One region of the Bacterioplanoides sp. SCSIO 12839 genome, then DNA from elsewhere that is predicted to be linked to it. Evidence: riboswitches for the same ligand, from Rfam matches in the RefSeq annotation. Region 1 holds a riboswitch; the other holds the start of a gene.
The links. A riboswitch is a leader RNA that binds a small molecule or an ion and turns the genes downstream of it on or off. The one in region 1 is predicted to bind molybdenum cofactor.
Positions count from the first base shown of each region.

Region 2: linked by a shared signal. The riboswitch ahead of moaA (GTP 3',8-cyclase MoaA) and the one ahead of moaA (GTP 3',8-cyclase MoaA) in region 1 are both predicted to bind molybdenum cofactor.

Region 1 is NZ_CP073745.1:3,778,165-3,788,128, forward strand. It holds gene KFF03_RS17070 (YdbL family protein) at 1-178, shown strand, start outside; gene KFF03_RS17075 (LemA family protein) at 206-802, shown strand; gene KFF03_RS17080 (M48 family metallopeptidase) at 866-2,905, shown strand; gene KFF03_RS17085 (ABC transporter transmembrane domain-containing protein) at 2,918-4,681, opposite strand; molybdenum cofactor riboswitch at 4,859-5,038, shown strand; gene moaA (GTP 3',8-cyclase MoaA) at 5,030-6,130, shown strand; gene KFF03_RS17095 (molybdenum cofactor guanylyltransferase) at 6,149-6,757, shown strand; gene moaB (molybdenum cofactor biosynthesis protein B) at 6,901-7,446, shown strand; gene moaC (cyclic pyranopterin monophosphate synthase MoaC) at 7,493-7,972, shown strand; gene moaD (molybdopterin converting factor subunit 1) at 7,989-8,237, shown strand; gene moaE (molybdopterin synthase catalytic subunit MoaE) at 8,252-8,704, shown strand; gene KFF03_RS17120 (crotonase/enoyl-CoA hydratase family protein) at 8,732-9,520, opposite strand; gene KFF03_RS17125 (acyl-CoA dehydrogenase) at 9,550-9,964, opposite strand, start outside.
Region 2 is NZ_CP073745.1:1,130,907-1,140,870, reverse strand. It holds gene KFF03_RS05325 (NarK family nitrate/nitrite MFS transporter) at 1-306, opposite strand, end outside; gene KFF03_RS05320 (nitrate/nitrite transporter) at 553-1,848, shown strand; gene KFF03_RS05315 (ribonucleotide reductase subunit alpha) at 1,886-2,275, shown strand; gene KFF03_RS05310 (hypothetical protein) at 2,522-3,691, shown strand; molybdenum cofactor riboswitch at 3,953-4,090, shown strand; gene moaA (GTP 3',8-cyclase MoaA) at 4,079-5,122, shown strand; gene KFF03_RS05300 (molybdenum cofactor guanylyltransferase) at 5,125-5,826, shown strand; gene moaB (molybdenum cofactor biosynthesis protein B) at 5,845-6,390, shown strand; gene KFF03_RS05290 (DUF4435 domain-containing protein) at 6,455-8,071, opposite strand; gene KFF03_RS05285 (hypothetical protein) at 8,606-9,301, opposite strand; gene moeA (molybdopterin molybdotransferase MoeA) at 9,656-9,964, opposite strand, start outside.

The DNA.
Region 1 (9,964 bases):
TGCTGCGGCACTCATTGCAGAAATCAATAACAAGCGCAAAGCGAAATACCAGCAGATAGCCAACAAACAAAACACCCAGCTGGCAAACATAGAAAAAATTGCCGGAGAAAAACTGACCACCAAAGCCAAAGCGGCAGGTCAGGCTTATCAGGACGCTAACGGCAGCTGGGTCAAATAACTCACTTATACAATCAGGAAATACGCCATGGAAATCAGCACGATTGTCACACTGGTTATTATCGCGCTAATCATCATTTATGTGATTGGCATCTATAACAAATTGGTGATGCTGAAAAACCGTTACGAAAATGGTTTTTCACAAATTGAAGTTCAGTTAAAACGTCGTTATGACCTGATCCCCAATCTGGTTGAAACCGCCAAGGCGTACCTGAAACACGAGAGTGAAACACTGGAAGCCGTTGTTGCTGCACGAAATGAAGCAGCAGCGGGTTTAAAAGCGGCGGCGCAACATCCGGGGGCAGCCGATGCTATGAAACAGCTGGCAGGGGCAGAAGGAGCATTAGCTGGTGCCATGGGACGCCTTAACGTAACTATGGAAGCTTACCCGGATCTGAAAGCCAATCAAAATATGATGCAGGTTTCAGAAGAGCTGAGCAGCACCGAAAATAAAATTGCCTTTGCTCGCCAGGCATTTAATGACGCTGTCACCGCTTACAACACCTACCGCCAGTCATTTCCACCGGTCTTTTTTGCCAATACGTTTGGTCATTCTACGGATGCAGAATTGTTAGAGTTTGAAGACAGCGCCCAAATTCAGGCCGCACCTAAAGTTTCTTTCTAGCCTCTGCACTTCCCGGCACCTGCCGGGAAGTGATTCTTCGCTCCATCAATTCAAGGTTTACCTATGGATTTCTTCAGCCATCAGGACCAGGCCCGGAAACGTACCGGCCAACTGGTTGCACTCTTCTCCCTGGCCGTCATAACCCTGATTGTCTTATTAAATCTGTTGGTGGCAACTGTACTCTGGTATGGCGACGAACAGTTTATTGGCCAATATCAGGATGTGGTGAATCTGGCAGATGACCCAACTACCGGCATGCCAACAACACCGACCATTTTGGATTACGTCACTATCGAACAGTGGTCTTTGATTACTCTGGGCGTTCTGGTGGTGATTGGAGCGGCCAGTTTATTTAAATGGCTGGCGTTAAAGGGCGGAGGAAAAAGTGTTGCGGAATCGTTAGGTGGTCGCTTACTCAACCCAGATAGCAATAACTTTTACGAAAAACGTTTATTAAATGTGGTCGAAGAAATGGCCATTGCCTCCGGCATGCCAGTACCACCAGTCTATGTATTACCCGATAACAGCATCAATGCCTTTGCGGCCGGATATCAGCCATCAGACGCTGTGGTAGGCGTGACCAAAGGCTGTATGGAACAGTTAACCAGAGACCAGTTGCAGGGCGTTATTGCCCATGAATTCAGCCATATTTTTAATGGTGATATGCGCTTAAATATTCGTTTGATGGCGATTTTGTTCGGTATTTTATTTATCGGTATGATTGGCCGTTTCTTATTTGAAGCGGCACTGCATGGTGGCCGACACCGTTCCAGCAATGATAAAAACAACCCGCTGCCACTGCTTGCGATTGGTGGTGGTTTAATGGTGATTGGTTACGGCGGGGTGTTTTTTGGCAACCTCATTAAATCGGCGGTATCACGTCAACGTGAGTTTTTAGCCGACGCTTCAGCCGTGCAATTTACCCGCAACCCGGATAGCATTGGCGGTGCATTAAAAGTAATTGGTTATGGTGCTGGCAGCGAAATTGACTCACCAGAGCGTGACGAAACGTCCCATTTATTTTTTGGCCAGGCATTGCCCTTCCGCTTTGGCTGGTTTCAGACCCATCCACCGATTGATGAGCGTATTCAGCGTGTCGACAAACACTGGAACGGGCAATATCTGGCACCCCAAAGCCGGCAGCAAGCAGAGCAGGAATCACCACAGTTTGTTTCAGCTGACAACACTAATACTGACACCGATAAACTGGCTGCGGTTGCTGCGACGGTTACAGCTGCTGCGTCATTAGCCGGAAAAGCCCCGATTGACTATCAGGCACCCGAAACACAAACACCAGAAACACAGGCACCAGACCCAGAAGAAATTTCAACCCAAGCCCTATCAAATCAGGCATTGCAAAAACTCACCGATGCCGCCCATGAAACTTACAGTGCGCGTGCATTGTTATTTGTTTTATTACTCGCGCCCAAAGAGCGATTGGTACACGATCAACAACTGGATATGATCCGCCAGACGCACGGTACTGATTTATTTAAAACCGTACTGCGCTTTATTCCTTTGTCAGAACAATTAAATACCAAAGAACGCTTACCTCTGGTTGAAAAAGCCTTCCCGGCATTAAAGCAGTTGTCTGCGGTGCAATACCAGGAGTTCCGTACCACCATTGTTCAGCTTGCCAAAGCCGATGGTGAAATTGATATTTTTGAATGGTGTTTATACCGATTGGTATTGCGTTACCTGGAACCAACATTCAGTGAAGTGAAACCCATTAAGGCTAAATATAATAAAGCTGAAAAACTCAGCTCAGAGATTGCCACGGTATTATCGTACCTGGCTCATTATGGTCATGACTCGCAGCCCGCTGCGGAAGCCGCATTTAACAGTGCAATTGACGCGGCTGGCTTTGATTCCACCAAGGTTTCTTTGCAACCACATAATACTTCATTAAAACCGTTAAACCTGGCGCTGGCAAAACTGACCGAGGCTTACCCTCATGTAAAAGGCCGGATTATTAAATCACTGGCAACATGTGTGCAGGCCGATGATCAATTACGCAGCATTGAGCTGGATATTGTGCGCACTATCGCAGCCATTTTAGAAAGTCCGGTGCCGGGGTTGTTTGATGATTCCGGCACTCATTAATTTTGAGGAGTGTTAACAGGCCTTTGTCTGCGATTCGGAATTAAACTGCAACTCAGCTAAACGCTTATACAGCGGTGAATTGTTTAATAATTCCTGATGCGACCCAATCGCCACCAGCTTGCCATGATCAAACACGGCAATACGATCGACATGTGCCACGGTGGCTAAGCGATGGGCAATAATAAAGGTGGTGCGATCTTTCATCAGCTCATCCAGTGCCTGCTGTACCAGATGTTCACTTTGGGCATCCAATGCACTGGTGGCTTCGTCTAGCAGTAAGATTTCCGGATCTCGTAATATCGCTCTGGCTATCGCCAGGCGTTGCTTCTGACCACCGGATAATTTTACGCCTTGTTCACCTAAGAAGGACTGATATTGTTCAGGTAGTTGCTCGATAAACTCGTCGGCATGAGCCGCTTTTGCTGCCGCCAGAATTTCTGCTTCAGTGGCATCCGGTTTACCGTATCTCAGGTTATCCCCAACGTTAGCACTGAATAACACTGGCTGTTGTGGCACTAACGCAAATTGGCTGCGCAGCTCCTGCAGATTCCAGTCTTTGATTTTTTTGCCATGTAATAAAATATCGCCTTGCTGCGGGTCACGAAAACGCAGTAATAAATCAAACAAGGTCGATTTACCCGCACCAGAAGGGCCAACCAGAGCGATACGTTCACCGGGTTTAATATCTAATGTTAAATCGGCAATGGCCTGACGATCAGGACGTGATGGGTAGTGATAACCCACCTGTTGAAAGCTTAATAAAGAATCGGACGCGTTAGCCGCTGGAGCAGGTTCTGCCGCGGGTTCATTCTGCTCGGGCGATTGTATTTCAGCTTCGGTGGCTAATAACTCACGAATGCGTTCCGCGGCTCCGGCTGCCCGTTGAACTTCACCATATACTTCGGTAACAGCTGCTAATGAGCCTGCCACCATAATGGCGTAAAACACAAAGGCAGCTAATTCACCGCCGGACAGTTTACCGGCAATCACATCACTGCCGCCGATATACAACATGCCCGCGACAGAACCCATCACCAGCATCATCACCAACATAATTAAAAACGCACGCTGGCGAATTCGACGCAGAGCAACATCGAATGCACCTTCGGCGGCATCGCCGAACTGTTGGGTCACAATATCTTCACGGGTAAAAGCCTGAACCACTTTAATATGCTGCAGACTTTCCCCCGCCCAGGCGCCCACGCTGGCAATTTTATCCTGACTGTCGCGCGATAATTTTTTCACCTTGCGGCCAAAATAAATCATCGGAAAAACAATCAGGGGAACGGCAATTAAAACAATTAAACTGAGTTTTAAATTGCTGATAAACATCAACGTGATGCCACCCATAAAGGTCAGCGCGTTCCGCAGTGCAAATGAGAAAGAAGAACCAATCACGGTTTGTAGCAGCGTAGTATCCGTAGTCACCCGGCTCTGAATTTCTCCGGCGAGATTCTCCTCAAAGAAGCTGGGCGGCAGGCTGACCAGATGTTGATACAGCTGTTTGCGAATATCCGCCACCACCCGTTCACCCAACCAGGAAATCATAAAGAAGCGGAAGTAAGCACCAATCGAAACCAGCACCACCAACACGCCAAACATGCTTAGCGCATCGGCCAGGCCTTCAGTGGATTGTGCAGCAAAACCGTTATCCACCATCAGGCGTACGCCCTGGCCCAGACCTAACGTCAGGCCTGCAGTCATCACCAGCGCCACGATGGCAATGGTTAAACGGAGTTTATAAGGGCGAACAAATTGCCAGAGCCAGCGCAGCATAAGGGTCTTCTTGTAGGAATCATGGTGTGGATAAGTGCCTGAAGGCTAACGACTCAGGGGATTATCGGCAAGGTGATATCCGGTAATGCAGTGTTCCACTCGGCTGATGCTGTAAAGCGTTCGAGTCAAACCACTGGCCATTGTGAACCTTTCCCTTCTGCGCCACTCTCACATAGAATGGTGACTTAACGCCGAAGCTTTCCCGTCTAAGTTTGGCCTTCACACAACGTTGTGAACCTGAATAAGACGCGTCAGCCGTGATGGCTCCAGGCATACCGTCTGTCAGCTGCATCACCAGGGTTCTGTGGGAAACCACCGGGCCTCCCGCATTTGGAAAGGTGTAGAGAGATGAATTCATATACCCGGATTCCGCTCACCGAGGTAGACTCGTGCGAGCTGGAACCCTATGGGTCTGTGGCGTCGGTCTTAAGTCCGAGTACTTTTGAGCAACGCGCAGGCTCCCAGTTAAAAGACTCACAGTTTAAAGACACGCACGGTCGGCGTTTCAGCTACCTGCGCTTGTCGATCACCGATGTTTGCAACTTCCGTTGCAACTATTGCCTGCCCGATGGTTACCAGTGTTCGGATAAAACCGAGCCGTTATCGCTGGAAGAGATCCGTCAGCTCGCCAAAACCTTTGCTGCCCATGGCACTCGTAAGGTTCGCATTACTGGCGGTGAACCGGTATTACGCAAAGATCTGCCGCAAATTATCGCCGCGCTGAAACAAACGCCCGGTATTGAGACCGTTGCGCTAACCACCAACGGCTATAAGATCAACCAGCATATCGACAGCTGGAAAGCCGCCGGTCTGGATCAGCTGAATGTCAGCATCGACAGCTTAGACCCTAAAGTCTTTCAGACCATTACCGGCCATGATCGCCTACAGGAAATTCTTCGCGGCATTGATCGTGCGTTTGAGCTGGGGTTTAAAGACGTGAAAGTGAATGCGGTTCTGCTGAAGAGCCACAATGCTAATGGGCTCAGTAGTTTCCTTAACTGGATTAAATTTACACCAGTCACTTTGCGCTTTATCGAGCTGATGGAAACCGGTCAAAACCCGGATTATTTCGCTAAAAATCACCTTAGCGGTGAGCAGATTAAACAGCAATTATTGGAGAATGGCTGGCAGCAGAAGATACGCAATAAAGACGCAGGCCCGGCACAGGAATTCGATCATCCGGATTACCAGGGCAGCATCGGTTTAATTATGCCGTACAGCAAAGACTTCTGTTCCAGCTGTAATCGTTTGCGCATTTCTGCACTGGGCAAACTGCATTTATGTCTGTTTGGCGAGCAAGGTTACGACCTGCGCCATTTAATGACTGAAGGAAAACAAGCCGAACTGGAAACGGCTATTCAGGGATTATTGCAGGATAAAAAAGCGACTCATTTCCTGCATGACGGTCAGACCGGTGCGATTCAGCATTTCGCTCAAATCGGCGGCTGAAAGAGACGAGGTATGGGCATGCAATTGGATAATCCCAGGATAGTCGCTGCGGTTCTCGCCGGCGGCTTATCCAGTCGCATGGGCACAGATAAAGCTTTGTTGCTGGATAATCAGCAACGCAGTCAGCTGCAACGAGCTTGTGCTGTTATTGAGCCTTTGGTTGCTGACGGTGTAATTCAGAAGATGGTTGTTAGCCGAGCATTAAACCCTGCTGAGCAACAACTATTGGGCTGTGAATTTATTCCTGATTTGGTTGAGGAAAAAGGACCGCTGGGAGCAATTTATTCTCTGGCTCAATCGTTAAAAAATCAGTGTGATTATTTATTGTTGTTGCCGGTGGATTTACCTTTTATTCAGTCATCAAATCTGAATAACCTGATTGATCAGGGGTTGAAAAAGCAGTCAGCCTGTTTTTATCAGAATCATTTTTTGCCGCTGTTTTTACCGCTTTCAGATTCGTTGACTCAATATCTTGAACAGCAATTGAATTGTGAGAATGGCAATCTGAGTGTCCGGGGTTTATTAACCGAGCTGGGCAGCCAGGCAATACCGTATAACGAAGATGAGAAGTTTCTGACCAATGCCAACACCCCCGAACAGTGGCAGGCAATTCACAAGCAGATTTAAAAAGAAGACGACAACAAGGTTTATTTCTTCCGCCGCGCCGAAGGCACATCCATGTGCCTGCCGCGCTACCGCAACATCCTGTTGCTGCTTAGAAACAAACCTCATCATCCTCTTCTTAGAATGAAATTTAACAAGGACTAACCATGGCCAAAACATTTACCGATAACTTTATTGCACTGAACATTGCTGTCCTAACCGTATCCGATAGCCGCACGGAAGAAACCGATACCAGCGGTCAGCTACTGGTTGCCGAGCTAACCAAACAAGGTCACCACCTGAGCGACAAACAAATCGTGATCGACGACGTGTATAAGATTCGTGCTCAGATCGCCAACTGGATCGCTGACGAAACCACCCAAGCCATACTGGTAACAGGCGGCACCGGCTTCACCGGTCGCGACTCCACACCAGAAGCCGTCACTCCCTTGTTTGATAAGACTATTGATGGCTTTGGAGAGTTGTTCCGTCAGATCTCCTACCAACAAATAGGTACCTCTACTGTTCAAAGCCGGGCTATTGCCGGACTATCGAACGGCACGGTAATCTTCTGTATGCCGGGCTCTACCAACGCATGTCGTACAGCCTGGGATGAAATCATTGAAAGTCAGCTGAACAGCACCCATCGCCCATGCAACTTTGTGCCGCAACTGAAACAAGCAGAACTGGCACCTTGTAAAACCCGCGGTTAAGCGCTCGACAACTAACTGAAACCAGAACCAAAAGCAGTGAAATACCATGTCTGAATTTTCCCATGTGAATTCCAACGGCGAAGCCAATATGGTCGACGTCAGCGACAAACAAGCCAGCGTGCGTGTCGCCCGTGCTGAAGGTTATGTGAATATGAGAGCAGAAACTCTGGCGAAAATTCTCGCCGGAGACCATCACAAAGGTGATGTTTTTTCTGTTGCCCGTATCGCCGGCATTCAGGCAGCGAAACAAACCAGCAACCTGATTCCGCTGTGCCACCCGCTGATGTTATCCAAGGTCGCGGTAGAGTTTCAGCCAGAGCCGGAACACAACCGTGTGCGTATCGAATCCCTATGTAAATTAACCGGCCAGACCGGTGTCGAAATGGAAGCGTTAACAGCGGTTTCCGTTACTGCATTAACCCTGTTCGATATGTGTAAAGCGGTTGATCCGGGTATGGAAATTTCTTGCGTCAGAGTGCTGGAAAAACAGGGCGGAAAAACGGGTCACTGGCAGGCTGGTAACTAACGGGAGTTTAAAAATTATGAAGGTGTTATTTTTTGCCCAACTGCGTGAACGTTTAAACTGCGACAGTGCCGAACTGGATATCGAATCACCGACTCTGATAAACACTGTGCGCGAAGCGTTAATCGCTCAGTTCCCGGATCATGCTGATCTGTTAAAAGATGGCAAAGCGCTGGTTGCCATCAATCAGGAATTAATTAACAACGAAAAAGCGACCATCACCGCTGCTGATGAAGTTGCTTTTTTTCCACCGGTTACCGGCGGTTGATGGTGGATAAAATCATGGATCATATTCGCGTACAGGAAGCCGACTTCGATATTAATGCCGAATACCAGGCCATGCGCGAAGACAATCGCGAAGACGGTGCCATCGTCTTTTTTGTCGGCCAAGTGCGGGAAATGAATCAAGGCTCGGAAGTCACTGGGTTATATCTGGAACATTACCCAGCGATGACCGAAAAGTCGTTACAGGGCATTGTTGAGCAGGCCAGGGAGCGCTGGCCAGCGCTAAACCGTATTCGCCTGATTCATCGGGTCGGCCAATTACATATTTCCGATCAGATTGTGTTTGTTGCCGTTAGTAGCAGCCATCGCGAAACAGCTTTTGAAGCCTGCCATTTTATTATGGATTTCCTGAAAAACCGTGCTCCGTTCTGGAAAAAAGAAACCATTGAATCCGGTGACCGCTGGGTAGAAGCACTGCAGAAAGATAAAGACGCACTGAAGAAATGGTAATCAGGGCGTCAGCTTGTTCCCCAGAAATTACTTGCCGGTAAACACCGCCTCACGACGTTCCAGAAACGAAGTCACACCTTCTCTAGCATCTTCACTGGTCATCACCGAAGGCATGTCTTTAAACACATCAGCAATGGCCGTTTGCTGGTCCTGATAACGCGATACTTTGGATGATTTCAGCGCAGCCTGAACGCCTAACGGTGCCGCTTTAACAATCTTGGTCGCCAATTCACGGGCACGTTGATGTAACTTATCCACATCAACAATTTCCTGAATTAATCCCCACTGCAACGCCTGCTCTGCGGAGAACTCATCACCGGTTAACAGATAACGTTGGGCATTACCCCAACCAATGGCTTCCGGTAAACGAATGGTGCCACCACCACAGGGATAAATACCACGCTGCACTTCTAACTGAGCGTAACGCGCATCGGCTGTGGCGATACGAATATCGGCATTTAATAACAGCTCCAGTCCCGAGGTATAACAAATCCCCTGAGTAGCCATAATTACCGGCTTAGTTAAACGCTCGCCCTGTAATCCATATGGGTCGATTTCATTTTCTGCCAGCTCCGGCATTTTTCCCGCCGCAAAAATAGGCGCCCATTTATCCAGCTCTAGCCCGGCGGTGAAGTGTTTGCCATTTGCCTGGATAACGGCAACCCGTAATTCATTATCATGTTGCAGCTTGTACAGAGTCTGCGCCAACAGATGATAAGAATCCGGATCTAGTGCGTTCAGTTTTTCCGGGCGATTAAAGGTAATGGTAACGATATGCTCGCTGATATCGATTAATAATTTATTGTCTTCAGGCATCACTCTGCTTCCTTAATACTAATCAATAATCAGAACCAATCTGCCTGCATATCCAGACAGGTAGTATCAAAAGAAGTTAACAACTTCGCCTGATGATCAATCTCCGCTAATTCCCAACGAATAAAATATTGCGCCGCCTGTAATTTACCGGCGAGGAATTGCTTGTCTTCGTCCGTTTCTGAATCACCAAATGCCTCAATGGCTTTATCGGCCATTTCTAACCACAACCAGCCAATCACCATTTTGCTCATCAGATCGAGGAAAACAGCCGAATTCGCCAGGGATAATTCCACCTCACCTTTTTGTAACGACTGACCTAACGTCATCACGGTTTGCATCAGTGTATTCAGATGTTTCTGATACAGGTCTGCCAACGGTTTTAACGCTTGTTTTTGTTGAGCTGACTTCAGTGTTGTCTGCACCCGAGCCATTAACAACTGCTGG
Region 2 (9,964 bases), 1.3 Mb from region 1:
CAACGCAAATCCAAAGCTGATCACCGAAGAGATCATCAATAAACAGGAATACACAATCCGAGGACCGTATTTATCCACCAGAATACCAATCACGATACGTGCGGGAATCGTCAGAGCGACGTTTAAAATTAACAGAGCCTTAACCTGCTGACTGCTCAGGTCAAACGCTTCTTTGATAAACGCCATTAACGGCGCATGGCTGAACCAGAGTACAAAGGTTAAGAAGAAAGCAAACCAGGTGATATGCAAGGTTTTGATTTTGGGGTCGCTGAATCTTAAAACATTCAGACTGGTGTTCTCACTCATAATTAGTCCTCACACTATGATCTCGAGAAATTTTCAGAGCCTAGTTAACGCCCGTGAGACCATGGTGTGCTTGACATGAATCAAGCAAAAAAATCATCTACTCCTTGTGCCTTGTCTCAGCAAAAACAGCTACCCCCAAGGGGGTATTCCACTGCAGGCAGGTTATTGAATTAATATAAATAACTTTTTAATGGTGGGTATTCCCGACCAGATCCAGTTTTATTTTCACAGCAACCGGGGGGCGTAATGACGGCTAACGCAAAACAAGCACTGATAATGGCAACCCTGGCTTTTGCAGCAAACTTCTCGGTCTGGACATTATTTGCAGTGCTTGGAGTTCACCTGGCACCCACCCTGGATATCAACAGCACCCAGTATGGGCTATTGGTCAGCTCACCGATTATTACCGGTGCTTTGCTGCGCCTGCCCGCGGGAATTTTATGTCAGTATTTTTCGCCTAAAAAACTGTTTGTCATTCAAATGGCTTGTTTGATTCCACCGCTGATGATGCTGAATCATATCCACAGCTTTCAGGACTACATCATTACCGGCCTGTTATTAGGCGTATCTGGCGCATCCTTCACGATAGGTATCAGTTACGTATCGACCTGGTTTGAAAGCAAACAACTGGGTACGGCCATGGGAATCTTCGGTGCTGGCAACTCCGGTGCAGCAATCACACTGTTATTAACACCACTGGTTATCGAGCACCTGGGCCTGGAAATGGTTGGCCCGGTATTTTCTCTCGGCACCATTTTTATGATCTTATTGTTTATCTGGTTAGCTCCATCCACTGAAAAAAGTGCACCGTCGCTACAGCAGCACCACAGCCAGGTTCCCATTTCAGAACATCTGAAACCACTCAAATCCGCCAATGTCTGGATATTGGGCCTGTATTATTATTTTGTGTTCGGCTCTTTTCTGGCGTTGTTGTTGTGGTTACCACAATATTATATCGACGTTTATCAACTCTCTTTATCCGAGGCAATGGCCTGGACACTGGTATTTGCAACAACCTCCAGTTTAATCCGTGCGATTGGTGGCTGGTACGCTGATCAATACGGCGGCCGCAGCGTGAACTGGAGTGTGTTCTGGATTTGCATTGTCTGCCTGTTTTTCCTCAGCTACCCACCCACCACCATGGTTATTCACGGTGTTGAGAAAGATGTACCGGTATCGTTTCAGATCAATCTGTGGTTTTTCAACCTGCTGATTCTGGTCGTTGGTTTGGCTCAGGGCTTTGGTCGGGCATCCGTTTATAAAATCATTAACGATTATTACCCCTATCAAATGGGCAGCGTTGGCGGTGCTGTTGCCATGATCGGCGCAATGGGGGGTTTTACTCTACCCATTCTTTTTGGCCTGGCAATCGACATTGGCGGCGTACATACCGCCTGCTTTATGTTGCTGTACGGGCTATGTGCCGCCTGCATGATTGTGATGTATTTTGCAATGAAGTCCGAAAAGTACAAACACCGGATGGCAGACGCATTGAACAACGACTTTCTGCTTCAGGTACGAAAAAGTAATTTAATTAAGTAGTAACAGCCGGAATTTAATTCCGTATGGAGGTATTCCTATGAAATCAGTATTTAACGACTTATTAGAGATGACCAAAAAGCAGCCAGAGCCACAACGCCTGCTGTTTTTATTTGCCCAGACAGATGACACCAAAGGCAAAATCAAAAAGCACCAGCGCGGCAGCATCAGTCCTGTAATGTGTGTTGATAAATTGCCTGAAGAGTTAAGTGATTTTGCCAGCCTGAAAAAAGAAGCCGATAGTGTGAGCAAAGATTGGGAGTTTATGTTTATTGCCGGGTTAAGTGGGGCTGATGGCAAAGCACCAAGCAGCAACGATGCAGAACCTTATCTGAATAAAATGACAAACGATTTAGCCAATGGTCAGGATTTAAGCCGTTACGTGGTCATTAATCGTGATGAGCAACCCATCGAGATCGCTCCGTTCTAATACCCTATAAATTCGACACACGTAACCTCCCTGCTTTTAAATGGGGAGGTATTCAGCTGAAATCTCCCCGTATTTACCTCCCAGAATCGTTAATTATTAAAATCTTTATCACTTAGGTTTATTGCTGTCGCTTGTCTACTACCCCTGAATTAGTAGCTGTTATCGTTCCTTGATTTCAGTCAAATTTTTATTCAACTTCCGTCTTAGTCTTGTTGCCAACCAGTTAACCCATAGAAGGCAATTGTAATGAAAAAAAGCATTCTGGCATCCGTGATTTTATCGTCTTCATTCGCAGCTGTTCCGTCCGTTCAGGCAGACGCATTAACCGATGCAATAAAATCGGGAACAACCAATATCAGCCTGCGTTACCGTAACGAAAATGTTGATCAGGACGTTGCTACCAATAAAACCGCAACGGCTAATACCGTACGCACGCGATTGACCTATCAATCTGCCGAATTATCCGGTTTCAGCATCCTTGCTGAAGTAGACAGTGTTGCCGCCCTGACCGACGTTGATTACAACGACCTGACCAATGGCAAAACCGATGAACGTGTTATTGCCGATCCGGAATATACCGATGCCAACCAGTTTTATCTGCAATACAAATACACAGATACCACGGTAAAAGTTGGTAACCAGCGTATTAACCTGGATAACCAGCGTCACATTGGTAGTGTTGGCTTCCGCCAGAACGAAGCAACGTTTGATGCCATCACCGTTACTAATACCTCGCTGGCGAATACCAAAATATTCCTCGCTGCAATTAACAATCGTCACACCATCACCGGTGCGGATACGCTGGAAGATAATATTCTTGCCAATATTAACTACAAACTCGACGACAGCCTCAGCCTGAGTGGTTACGCTTACCTGCTGAATAATATTGGCAACGATGATTTTGAAACCTACGGCGCACGTGCCAGCGGCGCGTTGAACATGGCATTGTACGAAGTAGAATACGCCAGCCAGAACCGTGACAACGGCGACAATGATTACGACACCTACTATTACAACCTCGCTGCCGGGGTAAAAATTAACGGTGTCACGGTTAAACTGGGGCAGGAATTATTAGCCAGTGACGATGGCGACGCCGCATTTGCAACACCACTGGGTACCAATCACAAGTTTAATGGCTGGACCGATATCTTTCTTGGTGGCGCCGGCAATGACGGCCTTCAGGATACCTACCTGAACGTTGTAGCCAACGTTGCCGGGTTAAAACTGGTTGGCCAGTACCATGATTTTTCTGGTGACGACAGCGGCGATGATCTGGGCTCAGAATACGGTTTTGTAGTTGCGAAAAAACTGGATAACTATGGCCTTAGTTTAAAAGCCTCACAATACGATGCCAGCGACGATTCCGGCAGACCAGATACCACTAAAATCTGGTTAACAGCCACCGCCAAGTTCTGATCTCCCATCAGAAACTCCCTGTAATTTCAGGCGGGAGCCTCCGATTACAGGATCTGATTGTATGCTGAAACCTTCCTCAGCACCTCTCACCTTTGAGGGTTTGGGCCGGAATTGTCTCCGGTCCTTTTTTTATTTTCCGGATTGCTTCCAGAAGACTGACATAAATCAAAACTACCCCGTTAGAGGTAGCCGTTTTACCCCCTCTCAGCAATTGGACTGGCAACCGCCTTCCCTACAATAGAAAGACGAATCTACGTTAAAAAACACAGTAAACGCCGAGCTTTTTTTCCTAACGTCCTACTCGCCTGAGGTGCTCAGGAAAATGGAAACTAAGCCGATGGGTCAGCCGGGAAACCGCCTGGCCTCCCGGGTTTGGAAAGGTGTTCCATGAAAAGTTCTGATTATGCACTGGGTGAAGCCAGCAGCAATCACATCACCAACACACAAGTGTCGGGAAATAAGTTCCACGATGGCTTTCAGCGCCAGTTCAGTTATCTGCGCCTGTCGATTACCGATGTGTGTAATTACCGCTGTAATTATTGCCTGCCAGAGGGTTATCAGTGTGACGAACAATATGACAACCTTACTCTGGAAGAAATCCAGACACTGGCTCAGGTGTTTGCTCAACATGGCACCCGTAAAATTCGCATCACCGGTGGAGAACCGGTTATCCGTAAAGACCTGACGGATATTATTCGTGTGGTGAAATCCACGCCTGGTATTGAAGACGTCGCATTAACCACCAACGGCTATAAACTGGAAGACAAGGTTGAATCCTGGTTTGATGCCGGGCTGGATGGCTTAAACCTAAGTATCGACAGCCTTGATCCACGGGTATTTCAAACCATCACCGGCCACAATCGTTTAAAAGACATTCTGCGTGGTTTAGACAAAGCGATTTGCCTGGGATTTAAACGCATCAAGGTAAATGCGGTGTTATTAAAGTCTTATAACCTGCAAGAGTTCGATACCTTTCTGCACTGGCTGCAACATATGCCCATCAGCCTGCGCTTTATTGAATTGATGCAAACCGGTGATAACGGTGACTATTTTCGACAAAACCACGTCAGTGGTGAAACAATTAAACAACGGTTGTTAGCTCAGGGCTGGCAATTAAAAAAGAAAGGGCCACTGGCCGGGCCTGCGCAGGAATTTGAGCATCCGGATTACCTCGGTTCCATGGGCCTGATTATGCCGTACAGCAAAGACTTCTGTGACAGCTGTAACCGTTTGCGCATTTCGTCTTCCGGTAAATTACATACCTGCTTGTTTGGTGACGGTGGCTACGATTTACGCAGCCTGATCCGTAATAACCACCAGGCTGACATCGCACATGAAATTCAGCAACAACTGCTGGATAAAAAAGCCAGCCATTATCTGCAACAGGGGTATTCTGGCTCTACCCGCCACCTGGCCATGCTGGGAGGCTGACAGTGGTTAACTGGATTGATACGTCTGACATACGTGCGTTATTACTGGCCGGTGGCCAGTCCAGCCGTATGGGTACAGACAAAGCCTTGTTAGCGCGTCAGCAGCACGCTCAACCGCAGCACATTAAACAACAGCCACAGCAATGCCAAACCCAGCTGAGTTATATGCTGGAGTTATTATCCAAGCTGGGTTTAAAAGAAGTCCTGTTAAGCCGCAACCCTCATCAACAGGATGAACAATGGCATAATTCTGCATTGCCACGTATATCCGATAACTTCAACAACTGTGGGCCATTAGCAGGTATTGAAGCGGCGGTTCGTTATAGCCTGCAACAGTCAGATCCGGGTAAAGCATTATTAATTGTGCCGATTGATTTACCGCTGCTGACGGAACGCACGTTGCGATATTTATTGTCTCAGGGGCAAGTGGGAAACCGTGCCTGTTATTTCCGCAATCATTTTCTACCGTTGTTTTTGCCACTTAACCCGTCACACCATCAGCTGATGCTCGAACGGTTACAACAGGCGCACAACAGCGGTAAACCACGCGGGCTGTCGATTAAAGCACTGTGCCAGCAGATCAATGCTGATGCCTTAATTGCACCCCACAGCCAATCATTGACGAATGCCAACACACCACAGCAATGGCAACAGGCTGGTTTTCACTTACGTCCAAATTTAACGCTGGCGAACAAAGCCAGCTGACGTTTTATCGAGGTTTTTATGGGTCATAAAATTACAACTGAATTTGAACCGCTGCATCTGGCGGTGTTAACCGTGTCTGATACCCGCACGCTGGATAATGACACCAGTGGCCAGTTACTGGTGGATAATTTACTGGAAGAAGGCCACCAACTGGCTGACCGCAAAATAGTGATCGACGATATTTATCAGATCCGTGCGATATTATCGAACTGGATTGCCGACGGCGATGTACAAGGCGTATTAATTACCGGCGGCACCGGTTTTACTCAGCGTGATTCTACGCCGGAAGCGGTGCGCCCGTTATTGGATAAAGAAGTGGATGGTTTTGGCGAGTTATTCCGCCAGATCTCGTATGAGCAGATTGGCACCTCTACCATTCAGAGCCGTGCGATTGCAGGCTTAGCGAATGGTGTGATTATTTTCTGTATGCCGGGTTCGACCAATGCTTGCCATACTGCCTGGGAGTCGATTATTCGGCCACAGCTGGATGCACGCCAGGGGCCGTGTAATTTTGTGAATGAACTGAAGCGTTCGGTGACACCGGCTTGCTCTAGTCGGGGGTGATGGTTAGTGCCCTAGCTCTGCGCAATTTGAGCTGCAGAGCTGGGTGGTGGTTCTGAGTGCCTTGTTATGCCAGATTGCTTGGAAAATTACCGAAATAAGGCCTGATCGCTTGAGAAATATCTTCAGCCCTTTGACCACAAGCCAACCTAACAACTAGCTCTGCTAAGCTACCGCCAGTAAGACCTAGGTGCTTACTGATTTGGCTAGACATAGATTTTCGGTTGTACACTCTCAACAACTCTAAATAGTCTTTATTTTCCACAATCGTTTCAAGAAGAGTCCTTGACTCATTATAGATAGAACTGACATCTATATTATCTACTAGATCGGATAAAGCTGAATCTAGGCCAGCCTCACCTTTTGCCTTTTCGTCAAATAGATTAAGTTTATACTTAATTTCTGCTGCAGCTCGAAGAGATATTTGAGTCTCTAGTTCAGACTGCATTTTAGAAAAAATAAATTTCGAGACATTATTAAAATCTTCGCTGGGATCTCTAGCTAACTGAGAGCTAACAACTTCTAACACTTCAGGCACACAAAAAAGATTCTCAACTTCAGCCACTTTGAGAGCATAGATTCCAGATTGCTCTAGCGATTGCAGTTCTTCTTGCACTCTACGGTCCCGATCTATTATTCCGGTGACAGATAAGTGGTGAAGTTGATTACTAGACTGGAGAGCTTTCACTGCTTGGATAACCTGAGTGCAAGATCCACTTGGGATTACAAGGTGATTAGGCAAAACAGCACGATAGAGAGATGTATCATAACTACCATTTTCCCCTTCAACAAAAACTACTGGCTTCCTACTCCCCAGAACTTCCACTAACAACGTCTCTGGTAGACCAGAGACCTCTTCAACAGCCTCCCAAACCCACTTTTTACCATCATAAGCTTTTAGCCAAATCTTTTTAGATTCATGAAGCGATACCGCAAAATCAACATCGTGAGTCATGTAAACAAACAAGCAATCTGGTCTTAAGCTTTCGATTTCTCGCCATAGTGGAGCTTGTACAGATTTATGTAGATGGATTTCTGGCTCATCTACAACAATGATTCCATCGTTAGGCGCAGCTAAACACTGACCAACAAGATAGAAGATCACCCTCTCACCATCACTCATTTCAGATGAGTTATATATCTTAGATGAGCCATCCTTAACCCTTGTTTGAATTCTAAGACCTCCTAGAACCAATTCTCTATGAGGAAGAATTTTCTCCCAAACTTGCTTAACTAAATCTAACTTAGTGGTCGGCGGGATAACTTTTTCATTGGAGGTTTTAGACGCGGCTAGATACTTTGCACTCTCTTCGGTGTGATCCGAAAAAAGGTAGACCATCAGCTTCTGATAGTCATTTAGTAGCGATATTGCCGGCTTGCTATGCCATTTATGGCCTTGCTTATAATTCCACATTTGTTCTTCAGGGGCTTCTGCGTAGCCACAAAGAAGGTCTTTTTCTGCTCTCTCTATTGACGTTGGGGTCGTATTATCAGGCATCGTAAGTGATTTTTGTGCCGAGATACGATGAACATTGTTCTTTTGCGGAGACTCCATTTCTATCCATGTACCAAGTCGGGTTTTTCCTGAGCCATTGGCGCCAATAAATAGAAGACTTCGGTTAGTTACGATCTCTTGATGAGAGCCATCTGAGTTCGGCAACTTTAAAGAATACGTTTTATCCATGAATAACTCTTATCAATTTCTGGTGGCATAACGCCCAGTTCAACGAGTGTAACGAGTCCGATGCAATTGCTTGTTAAATGCTTTCACATCATCCTCATATTTCTGTATTTGTAGATCTAATATCTTATCTTGCTTGGGCTGAATTTTAGTGTGCCAGTGGTAGAAACCATAGAACGTGAAACCACCGCCAAAGAAGAAAAAGCAAAAAAATAAATACTAAGCTCAAGATCTTTATTGGACCTGTCGATTTCTGATTTTTTCTCATACAAGAACAATTCGAGATTTTCATCTTAGTTTAAATATTTTTTAGCATTAATAGTTTCCATTGGTATATAACGTTCAAATGCCATAGTGTTGTAATGCTCATGGCGTATGAAAAACATAATTGCTGTCGTAAGCGATATCACTAAACCTAATAGAGCATAGAACTTGTATATATTGTCTGTTGGTAATGGGATCTTAGATTGCACTCGAATCTCCTTGTACATTTAACGTCCCAGACGCGATAGCGGCGACAACATGTGCTTTTTAGGGCTAGATTTTACGGACGCGAACATTTCTTTTACCTTTTTTAGATTCCTTCCAAATTTCAACCCTATACTGGTCAGGCCGAATAATTGGGGTTTTCGGTTTTGGGCTGCTCGGTTTTCTATCGCCTTCCTTTTCCTGAGGGTCTGGTTGAAATTCCATCTCTTCGATAGGGAGCTTCATTTGAGAAGGCGTATCCTCTAGCGAGCCTCGCAACTCTTCCATAAATCCGGGAACTTCCTCAACATCTTCACCCAATACCTTTTCAGCTAACGTCATTGCCTCATCAACTGATATTGAGCCATTCCCAACCCTAACAAAAAGAGATTCAAGCTTGGCAAGAGCCTCCCCACGTTTGCGAACTTTAGGTTTTTCAATAGAATCAGGGAATGGAGCTGCTGCCCTATCTCCGAGGTAATTTCCAATAGCACTAACATCAGAGTATAAATTTTTAACCCCGGAAGATATTGAGCCGTAAGAGGCAAGAAAGCCACATAGAGCGGTGGCGCTAACAAGAATTTTGCTCTTAGCGCTAATAGAGCCCTCTTGAACATCAAGCGCTAAGTAATAATCAGGAAGCTTTAAGACATTACTAACATAATCTTCCCACTCATCGAATAACTCAGTCGAATATGACTCAAACTCTTCCACAGGAAGGCTTGTAACGTTTAAGTAAAAGTCCGTTGTTCCTATATTAATCATAATCCATTATTCGATTGTGGCTGAGCCCTAGCATTTTAATAGTACGCCCTTGCTTGATCACCTACCTTGCAAGCTACAACATCTTGCAAGGTTGAAGAGACTCTTCTCACACTCGGATATAAAACTGATTTCGATTGAAACCTTCCTGGCAGAATATTCCCTTCGCAGGCGGGCACAGCCACAAACTCTGACGCGCCCTATAACCTACATTTTTATCTGTTACGAAAAATATCACCAACAATCACATCAAACAAGGTCGCCAGATACAAAAAAGCCATTGCGCCGTGCTTTGTCCCGAGTAGCACACCACAATGGCTTTTTACTGTTGTTAGTATTTAACGGCTGATTAACGAATCAGCTCACAATGCTATCAAACGGCTCCACAATCACAGTCTCGCCCACCTCAACCGTGCCGCGCTGCTGCTCAAGAATGATGTAGCAGTTGGCCATATTCATAGAGGTCAACATACCGGAGCCCTGGCTACCAGTAGTCACCACCGTCATATTGCCCTGCTCGTCGGTTTGATAAACCCCACGCTGAAAGTCCGTCCGGCCCGGTGCTTTTTTAATACTGCAGCCTGCCTTGGCTGCAATACGCAGCGGTTTAACTGCATCCTGGCCACTGATCTTGGTCAGCATTGGTACCGCCAGTTGATGCATGGT